2 regions of the Streptomyces sp. NPDC057543 genome follow, and region 1 is predicted to be linked to the other one. Evidence: riboswitches for the same ligand, from Rfam matches in the RefSeq annotation. Region 1 holds a riboswitch; the other holds the start of a gene.
The links. A riboswitch is a leader RNA that binds a small molecule or an ion and turns the genes downstream of it on or off. The one in region 1 is predicted to bind cyclic di-AMP.
Positions count from the first base shown of each region.

Region 2: linked by a shared signal. The riboswitch ahead of ACFU8Q_RS02735 (M23 family metallopeptidase) and the one ahead of ACFU8Q_RS25805 (transglycosylase SLT domain-containing protein) in region 1 are both predicted to bind cyclic di-AMP.

Region 1 covers NZ_JBHVFF010000171.1:1,587-9,249, reverse strand. The annotation lists gene ACFU8Q_RS25830 (HD domain-containing protein) at 20-673, opposite strand; gene ACFU8Q_RS25825 (NAD(+)/NADH kinase) at 747-1,826, opposite strand; gene ACFU8Q_RS25820 (alkaline phosphatase family protein) at 2,102-2,992, shown strand; gene ACFU8Q_RS25815 (APC family permease) at 3,162-4,559, opposite strand; gene ACFU8Q_RS25810 (hypothetical protein) at 4,952-5,245, shown strand; gene ACFU8Q_RS25805 (transglycosylase SLT domain-containing protein) at 5,374-6,132, opposite strand; cyclic di-AMP (ydaO/yuaA leader) riboswitch at 6,137-6,327, opposite strand; gene ACFU8Q_RS25800 (ATP-binding cassette domain-containing protein) at 7,026-7,663, shown strand, end outside.
Region 2 covers NZ_JBHVFF010000007.1:46,130-53,792, reverse strand. The annotation lists gene ACFU8Q_RS02745 (HPr family phosphocarrier protein) at 1-143, shown strand, start outside; gene ACFU8Q_RS02740 (GntR family transcriptional regulator) at 298-1,011, opposite strand; gene ACFU8Q_RS02735 (M23 family metallopeptidase) at 1,288-2,079, opposite strand; cyclic di-AMP (ydaO/yuaA leader) riboswitch at 2,092-2,259, opposite strand; gene ACFU8Q_RS02730 (M16 family metallopeptidase) at 2,588-3,970, opposite strand; gene ACFU8Q_RS02725 (M16 family metallopeptidase) at 3,997-5,379, opposite strand; gene ACFU8Q_RS02720 (DNA topoisomerase (ATP-hydrolyzing) subunit A) at 5,659-7,663, shown strand, end outside.

The DNA.
Region 1 (7,663 bases):
CGCGCCGTGTGGGGGCGCGCTATTGCGGCCAGGGGGAATCCAGGATGGTGTCCACGAAGTTGTCCCGCTCGAATCCGGGTACGTAGCGCTCCAGGACATCGGCCTTCACATTGCCGAAGGTCGTGTCCGGCTTGGCTTCGATCCCTTCGGTGAAGGCCCGGAGGATGCGCTGCTTGAAATCGGGGCGGGGATGGAGGGCGACGACCGACGCCCGGTCCGCGTCGCTGATGTCGGCGTACCCGATGCCGAGCACGTCGTACTCCACCCCCGCGGTCACCAGCGCGACCTCGGGCTCCATGAAGGCTGGAATTCCCGGCGTCGTGTGCAGTGCGATCGCCGTCCAGACGCGGCGGACACTGTCCTCGGGCACACCGTGGCTCTGCAGGAATCGCCGTGCCTCGTCGGCGCTGTCCACCTCGAACCGGCGCCCACTGGCACGGAATTCCTCGTTGAGGCCGAGGTCGTGGAACATGGCGCCGATGTAGAGGAGCTCCGGGTCGAAGCTCAGCCCTTTGTTGCGCCCCTGCAGACTGCCGAAGAAGTAGACCCGGCGGGAGTGGTGGTAGATCAGGTCGTCGGCTGCGTCACGCACCAACTCGGTGGCCGCGGTGGCCAGCGCGGTGTCGGGCACCGTCACACCGGTCGTGGCGGGGAGATCGGCACTGCTGGGCATGTGGACTCCTTTGTCGTACGGCAGCCTCGGCTCTCCTGCCCGATTCTTCAGGCTGCGCACCTCCCTCGCGCGGTCAGCGACCGGTTGCCGCGTCCCGGTACTCCGGGGAGAGGTGCAGATGGGCCAGGTCGTGCGGGATGGGGCCGTCGTGGCGGATGAGGGGTGCGCTCTCCCCGTCAGCGGCCGTGGCCGGGGCGTCCGTGAGGCGCAGACGTGTGCGCAGCCGCCCGTAGAAATCGTGCGGGCCGAGCCTGATCACGCGCAGACGGCGCGGGGCCGCGTACACCCCGAGCCAGTCCCCGGCGTCGAGTACGCCGCGCAGCTGCCCGTCGATCGTGACCGCACCCTGCCCCGAATGGGGCAGGACCCGCACCGCGACCGGTTCGTCCGGCGCGACGACCACGGTGCGATCGAAGGTCATGTGCGGCGCGACCGGTGTGAAGAGGACGGCATCCATGCGTGGTGAGACCACCGGACCGCCCGCGGCGAAGCTGTAGGCGGTCGACCCGGTGGGGGTGGCCATGATGACGGCATCGGCCGAGTACGAGGCGAGGAGCCGGCCGCCGATGTACACGCCGAGACTCACCTGCCGGTCGCGTGCGAGCTTCTCGACGACGACGTCGTTGAGGGCCATGACGTCCAGCGCCACTCCCCAGCCCTCCGCCCCGGCCCCGGCCTCCCGGTCGACCTGGGGAGGCGGCAGCATCGGGCGTCGTCCGTAGGCCATCAGGGCATCGATGTCCTTGGGGACCTCCAGTACCCGGGAGGTCCTCATCGTCAGCGTCATGCGTTCCTCGACGTCGGCCCGCCCGCGGTGGACGGCATCGAGTGCCCGGACGACGTCCTCGACCGGCACCTCGGTCAGGAAGCCGACCCGGCCCAGGTCGACCCCGAGGACGGCGCCTTGGGTCTTGGCCGCGATCCTGGCGCCGCGCAGAAAGGTCCCGTCGCCGCCGAGTGTCACGATGAGGTCGGGGTTGCCCGCGACATGGGCCTCCTCCCGTCCGCCGCGCCGGCGTGCGTCGTCGCGCCACACGTCGATGTCCGTGCACGGAATGGCCTCGCCCGCGCACCAGTCGCGTACGACGCGCGCCGCGACCACGGCCTCGGGATGGCCCTGGTGTACGACGATTCCCACCCGCTCGACACTCATCTCGCTCCGACTCCCCGGGTTCCGATGTGGTGGCAGTGACGATGCCCTGACTCCACCTTGAAGGCGCACCGGTGCGCCCGCTCGGCCGCCGGGCCGCCGGACCGCCCGCGGTCAGGCGATCGGGCGCTACGGGAGCGCGGCATGGTGCGCAGTGGGCGCGGCAGAATGATGGGGAAGGGCTCGTCCGCTCTTCATGCACGGGACGCGGCCGGGCCACCCGATGGCTGCCGGGATCGCGGCACCGTGTGCTCGTCCTTTCTGTCCGGAGGACCGTCATGGCCGAGGTCGAGGCGTCCCGGCACAAGCGGCGTTCTCTCACCGGGCCGGCCGGGGCCGTGGCTCTCGCCGCCGCCTCGATCGGCCTCTGGGCCACCACCGGCTCCCCCGCGCAGGCAGCCGGTCTCCCGGCTCCCGATCACGTGGTGGTCGTGGTGATGGAGAACCACAACTACAACCAGGTGATCGGCAGCCAGGACGCCCCGTACATCAACAACACGCTCAAGGCGGGCGGCGCCGACCTCACCCGGTCCTTCGCGCTCACGCACCCCAGCGAGCCGAATTACTACATGCTGTTCTCGGGCTCCGACCAGGGTCGCACCAAGGACAGCTGTACGGGCGTCGGTTCCCTGGCCGCACCCAATCTCGCCGCCGAGCTGATCGCCGCCGGGAAGACCTGGGCCAGCTACAACGAGTCGCTGCCCAGCCAGGGTTCGACGGTCTGCAGCAGCGGCGACTACACGCAGCGGCACAACCCCTGGTTCGGCTTCTCCAATGTGCCGAGCAGCACCGCGAAGACCATGGCGCAGTTCCCGGCCGACTTCACCGAGCTGCCGAAGGTCTCGTTCGTCGTGCCGAACCTGTGCGACGACATGCACACATGCCCGGTCTCCACCGGTGACACCTGGATCAAGAACAAGCTGGGTGCCTATGCCCACTGGGCCAGGACCCACAACAGCCTCCTGGTCGTCACGTTCGACGAGGGAAGCAAGGGTGCGGGCAACCGCATCCCCACCGTCCTCTACGGCGAGCACGTCACCCCGGGCAGCTCCAGCGGTGCCACCTGCAACCACTACGACGTGCTCCGCACGCTGGAGGACCTGGCCGGTCTGAGGACGCACGCGGGCAATGCGGCCTCGGCGTCCGACATCACCGGCATCTGGAAGTGACACCCGGGTGTCCCGCGGATTCCCGCAGCACCGACGCCGCCACCCCCGCTGCCGACATGAGGTGACGGCAGAGGGGGTGACGGCAGAGCGAGGTGACGGTGGAGCGGCGTGACGGTGGAGCGGGACGGACCGGGGTGCGGGACGTCGGTCGCGGGCCCCGGTCGACCGGTCAGTGCTGCACGTCCTCCGGAATGCTGACCAGCCAGCGGGTCTCCTGGCGGGGCCGCAGATACAGCGCCCAGTAGAGCGTGGCGACCGCGGTGATTCCGCCGGTCCACAGCAGGTACTCGGTCTCCTGCTGGGTCAGGATGTACGCGAGCACGGCGATGAGCAGCACGGGGATCGCCGGCCACAGTGGCATGCGCCAGGCCGGCGCCTCGCGGTGCGCCCCGCGGCGGCAGAGCAGGGCGGCAACCGCGACCAGCAGGTACATGCCGGTGACGGAGACGCCGGTGACGCCGTACAGGGTGTCGAGGTTGACGAAGCAGAGTGCCGCTCCGGGGACGCCGACGATCAGGGTCGCGATCCACGGGGAGCCGAACCGGCCGAGCCGGGACAGGGCGTTGTTGACCGGTTCGGGCCATGCCTTGTCGCGGGCGGAGGCGAACAGGACTCGTGAGTTCTGGATGACCATCACGATGCCTGCGTTGATGATGGCGAGGGCGACGCAGAGGCTGACGAACGTGCCGACGGCCGAGTTGGACCAGGCGGCGACCATGGTGTTGAGGTCGCCCGAGGTCAGGGCCGCGAGGTCCGGGGCGCCGAGCGTGATGGCGATGACCGGGACGAGGATGACCGCCGTGGAGATGGCGAGGGTGGCGAGGACGGTACGGGCCACGTTGCGTCGGGGATTCTCCAGCTCCTCCGAGAGGTAGACGGCCGTGGAGAAACCCTGGGTGATGAAGAGCGCGATCGCCAGCCCGGAGACCACCATCATCGCGGTGACGGTGGAGTTCGTCCCGCCCGACGAGGCGACCGAACCGTGCACCAGCGCGGAGGCTCCGCGCTCGGAGTGCGCGAAGCCGAGAACGGCGACGACGCCGGCCGCGATCACTTCCAGGACGAGGAAGATTCCGGTGATCCAGGCGTTGGCGCGCAGGTCCAGGAGCCCTGCGAGGGTGGCGAGCACCATGACTCCGGCGCCCGCGACGGGGGCCGGTATGTGCACCACGGGAGCGAGGTAGTCGGCCGTGCCCATCGCGATGACTGGGGGCACGATCATCACGACCAGCAGGGAGAGCACGAAGACGAGCCACCCGGCCAGCCGTCCCGCCATGGTCGACACCATGGCGTACTCACCGCCCGCACTCGGGATGAGCGTGCCCAGTTCCGAGTAGCAGAAGGCGACCGCGATACAGAGCAGCGACCCGATGCCGATGGTCAGGGCGGTGTACGTACCGAGGCTGGAGAACAGGTCCGGTACGACCACGAAGAGTGTCGAAGCGGGCGTCACGCAGGAGAGCGTGAGCAGTGTTCCGCCCACGACGCCGATGGAACGCTTGAGCTTCTGTGGGGTGGGGCCGGTCGCGGGGGCCAGCGCCTGGGGAGCGCTGAGCGTTTCGGTCATCGTGCGATTCCGATCAACAGGTGCGGTGACTGAGCGCGGGAGCGGTATCGCCTCCAGACGAGGACGTGGTGAGTGGTTTCGTCGCTCCCAGCGCGACATGCAATCCTGACGAGTTCCGCAGGTCAAGAGCTGTTCACCTACGGAATTCGTCGTTTCCGCAAACAGATCCAACGGTTTGTCGTTGAAAGTGCGTCATTCTGCTGGGGATCGGTGAGTGCGGGAACCGCAGCGGGATCCGATGGAAAGTTTTGCCCGTTCCAGCATCCGGAAGGGCGGGAGCGTCCCGGAGCACCGCGGAGGGCGGACGCCGGAGGGTGCGCGTCGACGGGGCTGCGGGTGCCCGCGCCCCGGCTGCGGGTGCGCAACCACGGACTTGGTGCCAGCCTGGAGTCATGGCTTGGGCGTCATGGACGACTCGTGGTGTGTTCTCCGGGCATGGTGGCGTGCTGACGGACGAGATCGGCGTCCTGTCCGGGGACCTGACGGTTCACACGACCTGGGCCGATGACACGGCCCAGGTGACAGTGCAGTACACGGGCGCGATCGACTGGTTCACCATGTCGGGCAGCCCCGTGCCGTGCTGCTCCGAGGACGACAGCCGTCGCCTTCACGACGCGGTGGTGAAGTCCGTCCGCGAAGGAGCGGCGGCCACGGTTCCCAGGCCACCGCCCCGGAGACAGGAGTAGGCACCCCTGGAAACGGCTGAACGGCGGTCCCTGACCGGCGGGTGCGGTCCTTCACGAGGAGGCCTGCTCGGCCCTCCGTGAACCCGTGAACCCGTCGGCCCTGAACCGCCGCCAGGAGCCGTTGTGCGTCAGTAGGCGCCGAACACGTTGTCGATCGAGCCGTACTTGTCGGCCGCGTAGTTGCACGATGCGGTGATGTTGGCGACCGGGTCGTAGCTGTCCATCGACGTGCCGGGCACGTGGTAGGCACGGAACGTCGGGTCGATGATCTGCAGGAGCCCCTTGGACGGAGTTCCCTTGGCTGCGTTCGAGTCCCAGTTGTTGATGGCCCGGGGGTTGCCGGAGGACTCACGCATGATGTTGCGGTGGATGCCGTTGTAGCTGCCGGGGATGCCGTGTTGGGCCATGACGGCCAGCGACTCCTTGATCCAGCCGTCCAGATCATTGGTGTACTTGGCGGAGGTCGACACCGCGACGTCGTTCACGGCCGATACGCCCGTGGAAGCGCCGGACCCGGCCTTGGCGCCGATGGTCAGCTTCATGCCCGGGGTAATCCGCGCAGGGTCGGCACCGATGGTTTCTCGATTGTCCGCGTACAGCTTCTGCCAGCCACCGCTTACGGAATGCCCCCTCGCGATCTTGGAAAGGGTGTCACCCGCGATCACGGAATAGATGGTGGGCGCGGCCTTCTGGACGGATATCACCTTGGCGGTGGCGGCGGCCGATGCCGTGGCCCTTTCTGCGGTGGCAGCCTGGGCCGGCGCGGCCGAGGCGAAGCCGGCGCAGACCAGCGGCAGCACGAGGGCGGCTCCGCCCGTGGTCGCGGCGATGAAACCGCGGGTCCGCGAAGTGGACTTGCGACGAAGGTACTTACCCGTTGCGGGCATGGCGAATTCCTCTCCGTCGCCTACGAGGTGAGCTGTCGGGTTCAGGCTGGAGATGCCTGGCCGCATGCAATTGCGACTTCACCCCGAGCCGTACCGGATACCGGTTCGGCGACTTACCTGGATCCCCCGCTCCTGCCGTACGCGAGTGGGTGGGTCGGATTCTCGGACGGCGGCAGGATTCGGCGTTCCGTCCGGATTGACGGTGACCGTAGGCGAGAAATACCGAAGGGAACAAGTCCCTATTTTTTGATCACAATTCATTTGCAAGATCGAATCGCGGAAGGGGAAGTAAGACACCTCACATCGCAATGCCAAATTTCCTTGCACAGAAGGGAACCGGGGGACGCGCCACGAAACTGCGGGGCCTGAACGTGACTCACACCACATGACTTCAGAAAGGGGCATTTCGGGCGGCGCCGAAGGATCGCAACTCCCCTTAAATGCCCCTTTGTTACCCAAGAGCCCATGTCTAACGAAATCGCGCATATTGGACATTTGACTGGCTCTTCGGCTGTTCTCGCTCCGGTGCACCGCCGTCGGGCCGAACACACCCGGCAGGACCGGTCGGCCCTCCGCTCGTGCCACCCCCCGCACGGCATCAAGGCGTTGCCTTCCGCCCGCCGGATCGCTAAGGTTTTGAGCTGTCTTGTTGTCTCCGATAGAGGTGGACGTTGCGCATCTGAGGTTCGCGATCATCGCGCCGTACGGCCCCGGTCGTACGCCCGTCACGCAGAAGCAGTGTTCTGTCCTGCCCGTGACCCCGCGTGGATGCGACCTCGGTGCATGAGCCGTCCCTCGATCTTTCGGACCGCCGTACCTGTTCCCGTTTCGGTCGCTGCGTGGTGCTCGCATACGAAGCCCCCTTCACCGCGCTCACGACTGCGAGGATCACCATGGCGACACCCACCACCCCCAGTGCCTCCCTCACCTGCTCCGCCCTGTCCTTCCAGTGGCCGGACGGCACGACCGTCTTCGACGGGCTCTCGCTCAGCATCGGCCGGGGCCGCACCGGCCTCGTCGGCAACAACGGCGCGGGCAAGTCCACACTGCTGCGCCTGCTGGCCGGCCGGCTGCGCCCCTCCCAGGGCTCCGTGACCGTCGGCGGCAGCCTCGCCCACCTTCCTCAGAACATCACCCTCGACACGACACTGCGGGTGGACGAGGCCCTGGGTATCGCCGAGCGGCGCGACGCGCTGCGCGCCATCGAGGCCGGGGATGTGGACGAGAAGCACTTCGAGACCATCGGTGACGACTGGGACGTGGAGGAACAGGCCCTCGCCACGCTCGGGTCGCTCGGGCTCGGATACCTGGAACTGGACCGCACCGTGGGCCGGATGTCCGGCGGGGAGACCGTCCTGCTGCGCCTGGCCGCCCTGCTGCTTAAACGCCCCGACGTCCTCCTGCTGGACGAACCGACCAACAACCTCGATGTGTTCGCGCGCCGCAGGCTCTACGACGCCGTCGACAACTGGCGCTCCGGCGTACTGGTCGTGGTCAGCCACGACCTCGAACTGCTCGAACGCGTGGACCG
Region 2 (7,663 bases), on a different contig from region 1:
CGATGCTCGCGGTGCTCGGTCTCGGCGCGCACGGCGGCGAGGAGATCGTGCTCGCATCCGAGGCCGACGATTCGGAAGCCGCCCTGGACCGTCTGGCGAAGCTGGTCGCCGAGGGGCTCGACGAGCTGCCGGAGACCGTCTGACCCTTTTCCCGCGAAATAGCCGCGCCCCCTTGACGGGGTCCGCGGCTCTTTCGATTTCCCGGGCGGAACTTCGTGAGAAATGAAGAGCGACGACAATTCGGACAGCCCGAAGGGCGCCGCACTGAATGACAACTCTTTGTATACGGCGTAATCATTAATGCCGGATGCCCGTGGTGTTTACGGAATGTTGCGAAGCCCTCACCGGGCCGGTGCTTGAGGCCGCGGGCCGGCGGTCCGGCCGGTCGACGCGGCGCAGCCGGTGCGCGGCCGCGGCCCGTTCGGCGTGCTGAGCGGTCAGCGCCCTGGCCCGTTCCGCGTCACCGCGCGCGACCGCGTCCACGACGGCTCCGTGCTCGGCCCAGGAATCCGCCGGGCGGGCCGGCTGTTCGACCGCGTACATCCAGGCGATCTTGTGCCGGAGCTGGGTGAGCAGCGCGATCAGGCCGGGACTGCCGGAGGCCTGCACCAACGTCTCGTGGAACCAGCCACCCAGCGGGCGCAGATCCTCCCCCTCGCCCCGCCTGGCCCGCTCCTGGCCGAGCCTGACCAGACCGCGCAGCACCTTGAGATGCGCCTCGGTGCGACGCTGCGCGGCGCGCGCGGCGGCCAGCGGCTCCAGCAGCATCCGGACCTCCAGCAGGTCGGCGGCTTCCTGCTGGGTGGGCTCGGCGACGCAGGCACCCGCGTGCCGCCGGGTGACCACGAAACCCTCGGACTCCAGGGTGCGCAGCGCTTCCCGTACCGGGACGCGGGAGACCCCGTATCGACGCGCCAGCAACTCCTCGGTGAGCCGTCCGCCGCGTTCGAAGACACCGGAGACGATGTCGTCACGGATTGCCGTGCACACCGAATGCGCGGGAATGCGCATGTCCGAACCTCCGCCTTAATCCCCGTGAAACGCGGCCGACCGACGCCTGTTCTGCGACTCTATTGCAATGAGGCCGAATTTCCGATGCCGGGCGGAAATTCATGAATATCTTTTGGCCACGGGGCGACTCGGCGGCCAGGTACTGCAGGTGGGCTCCACGGACAAACACGGAGGCCGGGCACGGAGGTCGGGCACGACGACGGCCGGGCACAGCGAAGGCCCCGGTGTGTGCCAGGGCCTTCGAAGAGGTGCTGCGGGTGTGACGGGTGGCGCCGGTCAGGCGTTGACGCCGTGGGCGCGCAGGTACGCGACGGGGTCCATGTCGGAGCCGTACGACGGCGTCGTCCGGGCCTCGAAGTGGAGGTGCGGGCCGGTGGAGTTGCCGGTCGAGCCGGAGAGGCCGATCTGCTGACCGGCGCCGACGCTCTGGCCGACGGAGACGCCGATCGAGGAGAGGTGGCCGTACTGCGTGTACGTCCCGTCCGTCATCCGGAGCACGATGTTGTTGCCGTACGCGCCGCCCCAGCCGGCCTCGACGACCGTACCGGCACCGACGGCGACGACGGAGCTGCCGGACGCGGCGTGGAAGTCGATGCCCGAGTGGCTGCCGGACGACCAGAGCGAGCCGCTGGACTTGTAGCCGGTGGTGACGTACGAACCGGCGACCGGGAGCTGGAAGACGCCCAGGCGGGTGCGCTCGGCGGATCGGGCGGCACGCGCCCTCTCCGCGCGCGCCTCGGCCTGCGCCTTCTTCTTGGCTTCGGCCCGCTTCTTGGCCTCGGCCTTTCGCTGGGCCTCCGCCTTCGCCTTCGCGGCGGCATCGGCCTGGTGCTGCTGTGCGGCGGCCTGGGCCGCTATCTGGTCGGCGAGAGCACTGTCGATGGCGATGACCTGGTTCAGGCCCGTCTCGCTGGCGGAGGTGACCCCGGTGTCCGCCGCGAGGGCCGGAGAGGCCGCTCCGCCGATGACGCCGGTGGTGGCCAGGGCCGCGACGCCGGCGATCTTCGCGCTCGTGCGCGTCAGTCGGCTCGGGGCACGATGCTTCCCGGTGGCACGGGTGAACGCCATGAAGTGGCTGGTCCTTTCCTTCCTTCTCGCCTACCGGGTTAGCTGACGGGTTCGGAGCAGGAAGGTCTCCTACGGATGTCCCGGCCCCGGGGAGGCTCAGGCATCCGATTCACCCCAGGGACTTCGTGGGTCCCCGGCTCCCCAGGCTCGCGCCTGACGGGGACTCGGCGATGACTGTCCGGTACGTCGCGGATGCGGCATACGAGTGACGGACAGCCCGGCCGACGCTAAGCGGGGTCACTTTCATTCACCAAACGGACAGGCCGTTTTGTAGCGCATCCCACAGGGCAGACAGGCAACCTCGCCGCCAGAACGGACAAAAAGGAAGACCCCGGCGAGATCTCGCTCACAGGGGTCTTCCTCTTGTCCCTTTATGTGGACACACGACGGGACTGTGGACCGGGTGACCGTTGGACGGTCAGAGGTGAACCGTCACAAGCGAACTGTCGCGGGCGATGGTTCTGCCGGCCTGCGAGGCCGCCTCCCGCGTCCGCGACAGGTACGCCTGTCAGCCGGCCACCACCGACACCTCTCCGATGTCCAGGGCCCGGACCGGCTCCTCGATCTGCGCCGCGTCACCGACGAGGACCGTGACCAGCCGGTCGCCCGGGAAGGCGTTGACCACTGCCGCAGTCGCCTCGACCGTGCCGGTCTCCGCGAGCCGGGCGTACAGGTGTGCCTGGTAGTCGTCCGGGAGGTGCTGCTCGACCTGGTCGGCGAGGGTGCCGGCGACGGAGGCCGCCGTCTCGAACTTCAGTGGTGCGACACCCACGAGGTTCTGCACGGCCGTCTCGCGCTCCTCATCGGTCAGCCCCTCGGCGGCCAGGGTCCGCAGGACCGTCCACAGGTCCTTCAGCGCCGGTCCGGTGGACTCCGTGTCGACGGATCCGCTGATGGCGAGCATCGCGGCACCGGTCGCCCCCGAGGCGGAATCCGGGGCCGACGACCGCAGCACCTGGGCGAAGGCCCGCACGCCGTACGTGTAGCCCTTCTCCTCGCGCAGCACTCGGTCCAGCCGGGACGTGAGCGTGCCGCCCAGGCAGTACGTGCCGAGCACCTGGGCCGGCCATACGCTGTCGTGCCGGTCGGGGCCGATCCGGCCGATCAGCAGCTGCGTCTGCACCGCGCCCGGACGGTCGACGATCACCACCCGGCCGCTGTCGTCGGCGGTGATCGGCGGGGCGGGACGGGGCTCGGCGGTGTCGCCCGACCAGTCGCCGAGGGTGTCGGCGAGCAGGGCGTCCAGGTCGATGCCGGTGAGGTCACCGACGACCACGACGGTTGCCGTGGACGGCCTGACATGGGCGTCGAAGAAGGCACGCACGGCCGACGAGTCGATCCGCTCCACCGTCTCCTCGGTGCCCTGGCGCGGGCGCGACATACGCGCCGCGGCCGGGAAGAGCTCCTTGGAGAGCTGCTTGGCAGCGCGCCGGGCCGGGTTGGCCTGCTCGTGCGGGATCTCGTCGAGCCGGTTGCGTACCAGCCGCTCCACCTCGCTGTCGGCGAAAGCGGGTGCCCGCAGCGCCTCGGCGACCAGCGCGAGCGCCTTGGCCAGCCGGGAGGCCGGGACCTCCAGGGAGACCCGGATGCCGGGGTGGTCGGCATGCGCGTCGAGAGTGGCGCCGCAGCGCTCCAGCTCGGCGGCGAACTCCTCGGCCGTGTGCTTGTCGGTACCCTCGGACAGGGCCCGCGCCATGATCGTGGCCACGCCGTCGAGGCCCTCGGGCTCGGCGTCCAGCGGGGCGTCGAGGAAGATCTCGACCGCCACGACCTGCTGGCCGGGGCGGTGGCAGCGCAGCACCGTGAGGCCGTTGGGCAGGGCGCCGCGTTCCGGTGCGGGGAAGGCCCACGGGCGGGCGACGCCAGGGGCCGGCTGCGGGTGGAACTGCATCGAAACTCCAGTCGCGGCAGCGTCAGTCACTTGTCCGCTCCTTCGTGCGCGTCGGTGTCGTCGGCTTCGGTCTCATCGGTGTCCGGTGATTCCGCGGGCTCCGCCGATTCGACCGGTTCGTAGACCAGCACCGCCCGGTTGTCGGGGCGCAACTGGGCCTTGGCGACCGCCTGGACCTCTTCGGCGGTGACATCGAGCACCCGCTGTACGGCGGTCAGGGCGAGCTGCGGGTCGTCGAACAGCACGGTGAACCGGCAGAGTTCGTCGGCGCGGCCCGCCACCGTACCGAGCCGGTCCAGCCACTCTCGTTCCAACTGGGCCTGCGCACGTTCCATTTCCTCGGGCGTGGGGCCCTCGGCGGCGAACCGGGCGAGCTCCTCGTCGACCGCGGCCTCGATCTGCGGCACCTCGACGCCGCCGGACGTCTTGACGTCCAGCCAGCCGAGGGAAGGCGCACCGGCCAGCCGCAGCAGCCCGAACCCGGCCGCCACGGCCGTACGGTCACGGCGGACCAGGCGGTTGTGCAGCCGCGACGACTCGCCTCCGCCGAGCACGGTGAGCGCGAGGTCCGCCGCGTCGCACTCGCGGGTGCCGTCGTGCGGCAGCCGGTAGGCGGCCATCAGCGCCCGTGCCGGGACCTCCTCGTGCACCTCTTCACGCAGCTGCTCGCCGATGATCTCGGGGAGCGTGCCGTCCCGGGGCGGCTGCTTGCCGTCGTGGGACGGGATGGAGCCGAAGTACTTCTCGATCCAGGCGAGCGTCTGCTCGGGGTCGATGTCTCCGACGACCGAGAGCACCGCGTTGTTGGGCGCGTAATACGTACGGAAGAAGGTGCGCGCGTCTTCCAGGGTCGCGGCATCCAGGTCCGCCATCGAGCCGATCGGCGTGTGGTGGTACGGGTGGCCCTCGGGGTAGGCCAGGGCCGTCAGCCTCTCGAACGCCGTGCCGTAGGGGACGTTGTCGTAGCGCTGGCGGCGCTCGTTCTTGACGACGTCGCGCTGGTTCTCCATGGACTCGTCGTCGAGCGCGGAGAGCAGCGAGCCCATCCGGTCCGCCTCGAGCCACAGGGCCAGCTCCAACTGGTGCGTGGGCATCGTCTCGAAGTAGTTGGTGCGCTCGAAGCTGGTGGTCCCGTTGAGCGAACCGCCGGCCCCCTGCACCAGCTCGAAGTGTCCGTTCCCCTTCACCTGGCCGGAGCCCTGGAACATCAGGTGCTCGAAGAGGTGAGCCAGACCGGTGCGTCCCTTGACCTCGTGGCGCGAGCCGACGTCGTACCAGAGGCAGACCGCGGCGACCGGGGTCAGATGGTCCTCGGAGAGCACCACGCGCAGGCCGTTGGCCAGACGGTGCTCGGTCGCTGTCAAGCCGCCGGAGCCGGCCTGGGCTGTGGCCGTGTGACCCATGGGCATGTACGTCCCTTCGATCGCGATAATGGAATTCCTGCGAGACCTGCCACTGTAAGCAAGCGCGCAGACACCTGGCGAAGTTCCCATACCGCGGAAGTTCGCGTGAAAGAGGGGCACGTCCCCCGCGGGACGGGGCGTGAAACCCCTCGGCAGGGGCCGGGAACGCCTCTTGGGACGGGTCGAGGTCGGCGATGTCAGTGCGGCGGTCCACAATGGTCGGCGTCAGAACCTGAGGTTGTCCGGACAGAATCCGTCAGAATCCGTGAAGGAGTCGCAGCAGCGATGGCCCGCCGCAGCACGAAGACCCCGCCGCCGTCGGACGATTTCGAGGAGAAGATCCTCGACATCGACGTCGTCGACGAAATGCAGGGCTCCTACCTCGAGTACGCGTACTCGGTGATCTACTCACGGGCCCTGCCGGACGCCCGCGACGGCATGAAGCCGGTGCACCGCCGCATCGTGTACCAGATGAACGAGATGGGCCTGCGCCCGGAGCGCGGCTATGTGAAGTGCGCCCGCGTGGTCGGCGAGGTCATGGGCAAGCTTCACCCGCACGGTGACGCGTCGATCTACGACGCCCTGGTGCGGATGGCACAGCCGTTCTCCATGCGGCTCCCCCTCGTCGACGGGCACGGCAACTTCGGCTCGCTCGGCAACGACGACCCGCCGGCCGCCATGCGGTACACCGAGTGCCGGATGGCCGACGCGACGTCACTGATGACGGAGTCGATCGACGAGGACACCGTCGCTTTCCAGTCGAATTACGACGGCCAGGAGCAGGAGCCGGTCGTCCTCCCCGCCGCCTATCCGAACCTCCTGGTCAATGGCACGACCGGGATCGCGGTCGGCATGGCGACCAATATGCCGCCGCACAACCTGGGCGAGGTCATCGCCGCCGCCCGCCATCTCATCAAGCATCCGGGCGCGGACCTGGAGACCCTGATGCGGTTCGTCCCGGGTCCCGACCTGCCGACCGGTGGCCGGATCGTGGGCCTCGGCGGCATCAAGGACGCCTACGCGGCCGGCCGCGGAACGTTCAAGATCCGCGCCACTGTCGCCGTGGAGAACGTCACGGCACGCCGCAAGGGTCTGGTCGTCACCGAACTGCCCTTCAGTGTCGGCCCGGAGAAGGTGATCGCCAAGATCAAGGACCTGGTCTCGGCGAAGAAGCTCCAGGGCATCGCGGACGTCAAGGACCTCACCGACCGTTCGCACGGACTGCGCCTGGTCATCGAGGTGAAGAACGGCTTCGTTCCGGAGGCCGTGCTGGAGCAGCTCTACAAGCTGACGCCGATGGAGGAGTCCTTCGGCATCAACAATGTGGCGCTGGTCGACGGTCAGCCGCTCACCCTGGGTCTCAAGGAGCTGCTGGAGGTCTATCTCGACCACCGCTTCGAGGTCGTACGCCGGCGCAGCGAGTTCCGCCGGACCAAGCGCCGCAACCGGCTGCACCTGGTCGAGGGGCTCCTCGTCGCGCTGATCGACATCGACGAGGTCATCCGGCTCATCCGGTCCAGCGACAACTCGGCGCAGGCGAAGGAGCGGCTCATCGAGCACTTCTCGCTGAGCGAGACCCAGACGCAGTACATCCTGGAGACCCCGCTGCGCCGGCTGACCCGGTTCGACCGGATCGAGCTGGAGAGCGAGCGGGACCGGCTCAACGCCGAGATCGACGAGCTGACCGCCATCCTCGAATCGGACACCGAGCTGCGCAAGCTCGTCTCCTCCGAACTGGCCGCGGTCGCCAAGAAGTTCGGTACCGACCGGCGCACGGTGCTGCTGGAGTCGGCCGGTTCGCAGGTCGCCTCGGTGCCGCTGGAGGTCGCGGACGACCCGTGCCGGGTGCTGCTGTCGTCGACCGGCCTGCTGGCCCGTACCGCCAATGACGATCCGATCGTCTTCGCCGAGGACGCGAAGCGTGCGAAGCACGATGTGATCGTGTCGGCCGTACCGGCGACGGCCCGTGGCGACGTGGGTGTGGTGACGTCGACGGGGCGGCTGTTGCGGCTCGCGGTGATCGATCTTCCCCAGCTGCCGGACACCCACGCAGCACCCAATCTGTCGGGCGGGGCGATGGTTTCGGAGTTCCTCACGTTGGAGAGTGACGAGGAGGTCATCTGCCTCACCACGCTCGACGAGGCCTCGCCCGGCCTGGCGATCGGCACCCTGCAGGGCGTCGTCAAGCGAGTGGTGCCGGACTATCCGGCCAACAAGGACGAGCTGGAGGTCATCACCCTCAAGGACGGTGACCGCATCGTCGGCGCGGCCGAACTGCGCACGGGCGAGG